Regions from separate parts of the Streptomyces sp. cmx-18-6 genome, predicted to be linked through region 1. Evidence: riboswitches for the same ligand, from Rfam matches in the RefSeq annotation. Region 1 holds a riboswitch; each other region holds the start of a gene.
The links. Region 1 has a riboswitch for thiamine pyrophosphate ahead of ACLJPL_RS11170 (thiamine ABC transporter substrate binding subunit). Riboswitches for the same ligand answer to the same signal wherever they lie in the genome.
Positions count from the first base shown of each region.

Region 2: linked by a shared signal. The riboswitch ahead of thiO (glycine oxidase ThiO) and the one ahead of ACLJPL_RS11170 (thiamine ABC transporter substrate binding subunit) in region 1 are both predicted to bind thiamine pyrophosphate.
Region 3: linked by a shared signal. The riboswitch ahead of thiC (phosphomethylpyrimidine synthase ThiC) and the one ahead of ACLJPL_RS11170 (thiamine ABC transporter substrate binding subunit) in region 1 are both predicted to bind thiamine pyrophosphate.

Region 1 is NZ_JAEBEP010000004.1:109,336-111,593, forward strand. It holds gene ACLJPL_RS11170 (thiamine ABC transporter substrate binding subunit) at 1-816, opposite strand, end outside; TPP riboswitch at 899-1,015, opposite strand; gene rlmN (23S rRNA (adenine(2503)-C(2))-methyltransferase RlmN) at 1,099-2,205, opposite strand.
Region 2 is NZ_JAEBEP010000001.1:102,729-104,986, forward strand. It holds gene ACLJPL_RS00450 (NAD(P)/FAD-dependent oxidoreductase) at 1-749, opposite strand, end outside; TPP riboswitch at 903-1,015, shown strand; gene thiO (glycine oxidase ThiO) at 1,013-2,200, shown strand; gene thiS (sulfur carrier protein ThiS) at 2,197-2,258, shown strand, end outside.
Region 3 is NZ_JAEBEP010000006.1:337,238-339,495, reverse strand. It holds gene thiC (phosphomethylpyrimidine synthase ThiC) at 1-943, opposite strand, end outside; TPP riboswitch at 936-1,069, opposite strand; gene ACLJPL_RS16975 (YibE/F family protein) at 1,139-2,258, shown strand, end outside.

The sequences.
Region 1 (2,258 bases):
GACCCCGGTCGGGGCCTCCTTGGGCCGCGGGTCGGCGTAGAGGACCTCGACGGGCGGGCTGGAGGCGTAACTGACGACCAGGGGCCGGTCCGCGCCGGTCTTCTTTCCGCCCGCCGAGCCCGAGAACTCCTCGTGGTACGCCTCCTCCCAGCCGTCGACGACCTTGACGCCGTTGGCCTTCAGCTTCTTCCAGTACTCCTCGTAACCGTCCTCGCCCTGGGCCGCGACGGTGCCGAGGAGGAAGCCGAGGCCGGGCGAGGAGTTCGCCGCGTTCTCGGTGACGAGGAGGTTCTTGTACGCGGGCTTCAGCAGGTCCTCGAAGGTCTGCGGCGGCGCGAGCTTCTTGTCGGCGAAGTACTTCTTGTCGTAGTTGACGCAGATGTCGCCGGTGTCGACGGGCGTGACGCGGTGTTCCCCGTCCTGCTCGGTGCCGTCCGCGAGCCGGTCGAGGCCCTTGGCCTCGTACGGAATGAAGAGGCCGTTGTCGAGGGCGCGGGAGAGCAGGGTGTTGTCGACGCCGAAGAAGACGTCGCCGCGCGGGGAGCCCTTCGTCAGGATCTCCTGGTTGAGCGCGGCCCCGGCGTCGCCGCTCTTGAGGAGCTCGACGGTGTAGCCGCTCTTCTCGGTGAACTGCTTCAGCACAGCTTCCGAGACGTCGAAGGAGTCGTGGGTGACCAGGGTGACGGTCTTGGAGCCGCCGCCCTTCGACGCGCCGGATCCGGACGGGGAGCCGTCCGAGTCGCCGCAGCCCGCGAGGACGGTGACGCCGAGCGCCGCGGCGAGCGCGGTCGCGGCGTACTTCTTGGTGGTGTTCATGTGATTCCTCCTGGAGGTGACCAGGAAGAGACGCGGCCCCGCCCGCCGCCGGGTCGTACCGGAAGCGGGCAGGGCGCAACAGCTTGAGTAAGGTCCGAACTTCCTACCCGGAATGACCCGGGCGAGGTTCAGAGGGTCTGCGGCCAACCTGTCCTTGGTGCCGCACTCTCAGCGCTGTGGCGCTCCCCTGTCGGAATATGAAGTTGATTTCGGCCCAGGCTACACCGGCGGTTTTCGGCCGGACGGTGTGAGGGTCACCGGCCGCTCCCGGGCCACCGGTGGTCAGCGCTCGGAGGCCGCCAGCTGCCCGCAGGCCCCGTCGATCTCCTGGCCCCGGGTGTCCCGGACGGTGACGGGCACGCCATGGGCCGCGATGGCCTCGACGAACGCCTTCTCGTCCTCGGGCCGCGAGGCGGTCCACTTGGAGCCGGGCGTGGGGTTCAGCGGGATCAGGTTGACGTGCACCCGCTTGCCCTTGAGTAGCCGGCCGAGGAGGTCCCCGCGCCACGCCTGGTCGTTGATGTCCCGGATGAGGGCGTACTCGATGGAGATCCGGCGGCCGGACTTCTCCGCGTACTCCCAGGCGGCGTCCAGCACCTCCCGTACGTTCCACCGGGTGTTCACGGGGACGAGGGTGTCGCGCAGCTCGTCGTCCGGGGCGTGCAGCGAGACGGCGAGACGGCACTTGAAGCCCTCGTCGGCGAAACGCAGCATCGCCGGGACGAGCCCCACGGTGGAGACGGTGATCCCGCGCTGGGACAGGCCGAGGCCGTCCGGCTCGGGGTCGGTGAGCCGGCGGATCGCTCCGACGACGCGGTTGTAGTTGGCGAGCGGCTCGCCCATGCCCATGAAGACGATGTTGGACAGCCGGGCGGGACCGCCGGGCACGTCGCCGTCGCGCAGGGCGCGCATGCCGTCGACGATCTGGTGCACGATCTCGGCGGTCGACAGGTTCCGGTCGAGCCCGGCCTGCCCGGTGGCGCAGAAGGGGCAGTTCATCCCGCAGCCGGCCTGGGAGGAGATGCACATCGTGACGCGCTCGGGGTAGCGCATCAGGACGGACTCCACCAGCGTCCCGTCGTGCAGCTTCCACAGCGTCTTACGGGTGGTGTCGTCGTCGCAGCTGATGTGCCGCACCACGGACATCAGGTCGGGGAACAGCGCCTCGGCGAGCTTCTCCCGGGATCCGGCGGGAATGTTGGTCCACTGCGCCGGGTCGTGCGCGTACCGCGCGAAGTAGTGCTGCGAGAGCTGCTGGGCGCGGAACGGCTTCTCGCCGGTCGCGGCGACCGCTTCCTTGCGCTCGGCGGGCGTGAGGTCGGCGAGGTGCCGCGGGGGCTTCTTGGCTCCGCGGGGCGCGACGAAAGTGAGTTCTCCGGGCTTAGGCATGGTTCATCCAGTGTCGCAGACACGCCGGGGTGCGCCGGGCCGTCGCCGGACCC
Region 2 (2,258 bases), on a different contig from region 1:
GCGAGCCAGGCGGTGGCGGGGCGCGCGCCGATGCCGACGACGACGGCCCCGGCGGGCAGCGTGCGGCCGTCCGTGAGGACCACCGCGCCCTCCTCGACGCGCTCGACCCGGGCGTCGGTGAGGAGTTCCGCGCCGCTCTGCGCGTACCAGTCGGCCATCGGCGCGGCGACCTCGGCGGGCAGGGTCCCGGCCAGCGGGCGGGCGGCGGCCTCGACGACGGTGACCGCGCACCCCGCGGCGCGGGCGGCGGTGGCGAACTCCGCGCCGATCCAGCCCGCGCCGACGACGACCACGTCGTGCCGCCGTCGCAGGACGGGGCGCAGCCGGGCGGCGTCGTCCAGGGTGCGCAGCAGATGGACGCCCTGGACGCCTTCCGTGCCGGGCAGGGTGATGGGCTCCGCGCCGGTCGCCAGGACCAGGACGTCGTACGGGACGGTCCCCTCGGCCGTGTCCAGCAGGTGGTGGGCGGCGCGCAGGGCGGTGACGTCCAGGCCGAGGCGCAGCGTGATGTCCAGCGCCTCGAAGTCGACGTCGAAGGCGGAGCCCTCGGCCGCGCCCAGCAGCACCGCCTTGGACAGCGGCGGCCGGTCGTAGGGCTGGTGGGGTTCGGCGCCGATCAGGGTCACGGGGCCGGTGAAGCCGGCTTCCCGCAGGGCGACGGCGGTCTGCACGCCCGCCATGCCCGCTCCGACGATGACGGCGTTCCGGGTCCGCCGCCCGGCCGCGTGGTGTTCCGTCTGCTCGCTCACCCGCCCACCCTAATCATCTGACGCACCGTCAGGAAAGGAGCTCCCCGGGACGGGAGGCAAGCTCCTCCACCACGCTCGTCCCGCCGCCCTCCTGGGACTCCCACTGGGCGCTCCCCGCTGGGCGGAAGGCGGGTGGGTTTAGGCTGGCCACGGTAGAACACTCGCGGGAGCCCGGACGGACCGGGCTGAGAGGGAGGCTGGGCGGCCTCCGACCGTACGAACCTGATCCGGGTCATGCCGGCGAAGGGAGGGGCTGGACACCCATGCGCGTCTCGGGGAGAACCTCAGGGTCCGACGTCCTGGTCATCGGGGGCGGCGTCATCGGCCTGGTCACCGCGTGGCGGGCGGCCCAGCGCGGGCTGGCCGTCACCGTGGCCGATCCCGATCCGGGCGGCGGCGCGGCGCAGGTCGCGGCGGGCATGCTGGCCGCCGTCACCGAACTGCACTACGGCGAGGAGATGCTGCTCGGCCTCAACCTCGCCTCCGCCGCCCGCTATCCGGAGTTCGTCGCGGAGCTGGAGGCGGCGAGCGGCCTGGACACCGGCTTCCGCACCTGCGGCACGCTGGCCGTCGCGCTGGACTCCGACGACCGGGCGCATCTGCGCGAGCTGCACGCCCTCCAGGAGCGTTCGGGCCTGGAGTCGGTCTGGCTGAACGGCCGCGAGTGCCGCCGGCTTGAGCCGATGCTCGCCCCGGGCGTCCGGGGCGGGCTGCGGGTCGACGGCGACCACCAGGTGGACCCGCGCCGGCTGGCCGCCGCGCTGCTGGCCGCCGGCGAACGGGCCGGGGTGACGTTCCGGCGGGCTCCCGTGGAGCGGCTCACCGTGACCGGGGGCCGGGCGGCCGGGGCGGTGCTCGGCGACGGTACGGAGTCGGCGGCCGATCAGGTCGTGCTGGCGGCGGGCAGCCTCAGCGGGCGGCTCGCGGGGCTCCCGGAGGAGGTCGTGCCGCCGGTCCGCCCGGTCAAGGGCCAGGTCCTGCGGCTCACCGTGCCACCGGCGTACGCCCCCTTCCTCAGCCGTACCGTGCGCGCGGTGGTCCGGGGCGGCCACGTCTATCTCGTACCGCGCGAGAACGGCGAGCTGGTCGTCGGCGCGACCAGCGAGGAGATGGGCTGGGACACCACCGTCACCGCCGGCGGGGTGTACGAGCTGCTGCGCGACGCCCACGAACTGGTGCCCGGCATCACCGAGCTGCCGCTCACCGAGACCCGCGCCGGTCTGCGCCCCGCGTCCCCCGACAACGCCCCGCTGCTGGGCCCGACCGCCCTGCCCGGCCTCCTCCTCGCCACCGGCCACCACCGCAACGGCGTCCTGCTGACGCCCGTCACCGGCGACGCGATGGCCCAGGCGCTGACCACCGGCGAGCTGCCCGAGGTGGCCCGCCCCTTCGCCCCGGGCCGGTTCGCGTCCGCCGACGCCACCCCCGTACTCCAGGAGCAGCCCGTATGAACCCGCCCGTATCCGTCCTGGTCAACGGTGAGCCGCGCACCCTCGACGCGGGGACCGC
Region 3 (2,258 bases), on a different contig from region 1:
GGGCGGTCAGCGGGACGTACGGCAGGCGCACGCCGGCGTGCACCGTCATGTAGTCCACGCCCTGCTCGGCCTGCTCGATGACGGTGTCCTTGTAGATCTCCCAGGTCAGCTCCTCGGCCCGGCCGTCGACCTTCTCCAGGGCCTGGTAGAGCGGGACGGTGCCGATCGGCACGGGGGAGTTGCGCAGCACCCACTCGCGGGTGGTGTGGATGTTGCGGCCGGTGGACAGGTCCATGACCGTGTCGGCGCCCCACTTGGTCGCCCAGGTCATCTTGTCCACCTCCTCCTCGATGGAGGAGGTGACGGCCGAGTTGCCGATGTTGGCGTTGACCTTCACCAGGAACCGCTTGCCGATGATCATCGGCTCGATCTCGGGGTGGTTGACGTTGGCCGGCAGCACCGCCCGGCCCGCCGCGATCTCCTCGCGCACGACCTCGGGCTCGACGTTCTCCCGGATCGCGACGTACTCCATCTCCGGGGTGATCTCCCCGCGCCGGGCGTACGCGAGCTGGGTGACGGGCCGTCCGTCGCGGCTGCGGCGCGGCTGGCGCGGGCGGCCGGGGAAGACCGCGTCGAGGTTGCGCAGTCCGCCGCGCGGCGAGGTGTGCTTGAGCCCGTCGTCCTCGGGGCGGGCCGGGCGGCCCGCGTACTCCTCGGTGTCGCCGCGGGCGATGATCCAGTTCTCCCGCAGGGGCGCGAGCCCCCGGCGGACATCGGTGTCGACGGCGGGATCGGTGTACGGCCCCGACGTGTCGTACAGCGTCACGTCCTTGCCGTTGGTGAGGTGCACCTGTCGGACCGGAACCCGGAGGTCCGGGCGCGAGCCCTGGACGTATCCCTTGTGCCAGCCGATGGACTTCCCGGCCCCGTCGTTCGACGTCCCGCCGGTGCGCGGCTCGTCGTTCTGTTTCGAGGCAGGCGTGCGTGCGTCCGCTGTGGTCATGAGACCTACTCCCTACGCCGGCATTACCCGGTAACAGGTTCGGCGGTCGGCGCAGCGTTTCCCGTACGGACGTACGGCGATCAGCGCCCTCTCAGCCCGGTGCTCCGAGCTCCCGCGTGTGCAAAGTGCCTCCACGCTAGCGTCCTTTCCGGCGAGCTGACCAGAGGGCCCCCTCGTTCTTGCGATGATCGCCCCGTGACCTCCCCCCAAAGCGACCCCGCACCCCAGCCGCCGCCCCCGGGCCACACCCACGGCCACACGCACAGCCACGGACCCGCCGCCCCGGTCTCCAAGCACCTGCGCAAGGTCATCGCCGCCGTGCTGATCCCGTTCGCCACGGCGGTCGTCGTCGGCCTGATCGCCTTCTGGCCCGGCGGCGCCCCCGACCACGAGCGCACCGGCGTCGGTTTCGACCGGCAGACCCAGGACGGCAAGGTCGTCCAGGTCGTCCAGGTCGACTGCGCGGACGTCAACGCCGCGCAGGTGCCCCCGACCGGCGACACCTCCACCCCCTCGGGCCGCGAGGCCGTCAACGAGCAGGAGGGGGAGTGCGCGAAGGCGACCGTCGAGGTGACCACGGGCGACGACAAGGGCCGCAGGTTCGTCGAGGTCGTCCAGCCGGACGCGCCCCGCCAACTGCGCGAGGGCCAGGGCGTGGTCGTGGCGTACGCCCCCGACGCGCCCCGCGACCTCCAGTACTCCGTCACCGACGTGAACCGGAAGGTCCCGCTGGCGCTGCTGGCCGCGATCTTCGCGCTGGCGGTGGTCGCGGTGGGCAGGCTGCGGGGGGTGATGGCCCTGGTGGCGCTGGCCGTCTCGTTCGCCGTACTGACCCTGTTCATCCTGCCGGCGATCCTTCAGGGCTCGAATCCGCTGGTGGTGGCGGTGATCGGGGCCAGTGCCATCATGCTGGCCGCGCTCTACATGTGCCACGGGGTGACGGCGCGTACGTCCGTCGCGGTCATCGGCACGCTGATCTCGCTGCTGCTGATCGGGCTGCTCGGCTCCCTCTTCATCGGATGGGCGAGCCTGAGCGGCAACACCGACGACAACACCGGCCTCATCCACGGGCTCTACCCGGACATCGACATGAGCGGCCTGCTGCTGGCCGGTGTGATCATCGGGTCGCTCGGGGTGCTCGATGATGTGACGGTCACCCAGACATCCGCCGTCTGGGAACTGCACCAGGCGGACCCGCGGATGGGCTGGCGCGGGCTGTACCGGGCCGGCATCCGCATCGGACGGGACCACATCGCCTCGGTCGTGAACACCCTGGTGCTGGCGTACGCGGGCGCGGCGCTGCCGCTGCTGCTGC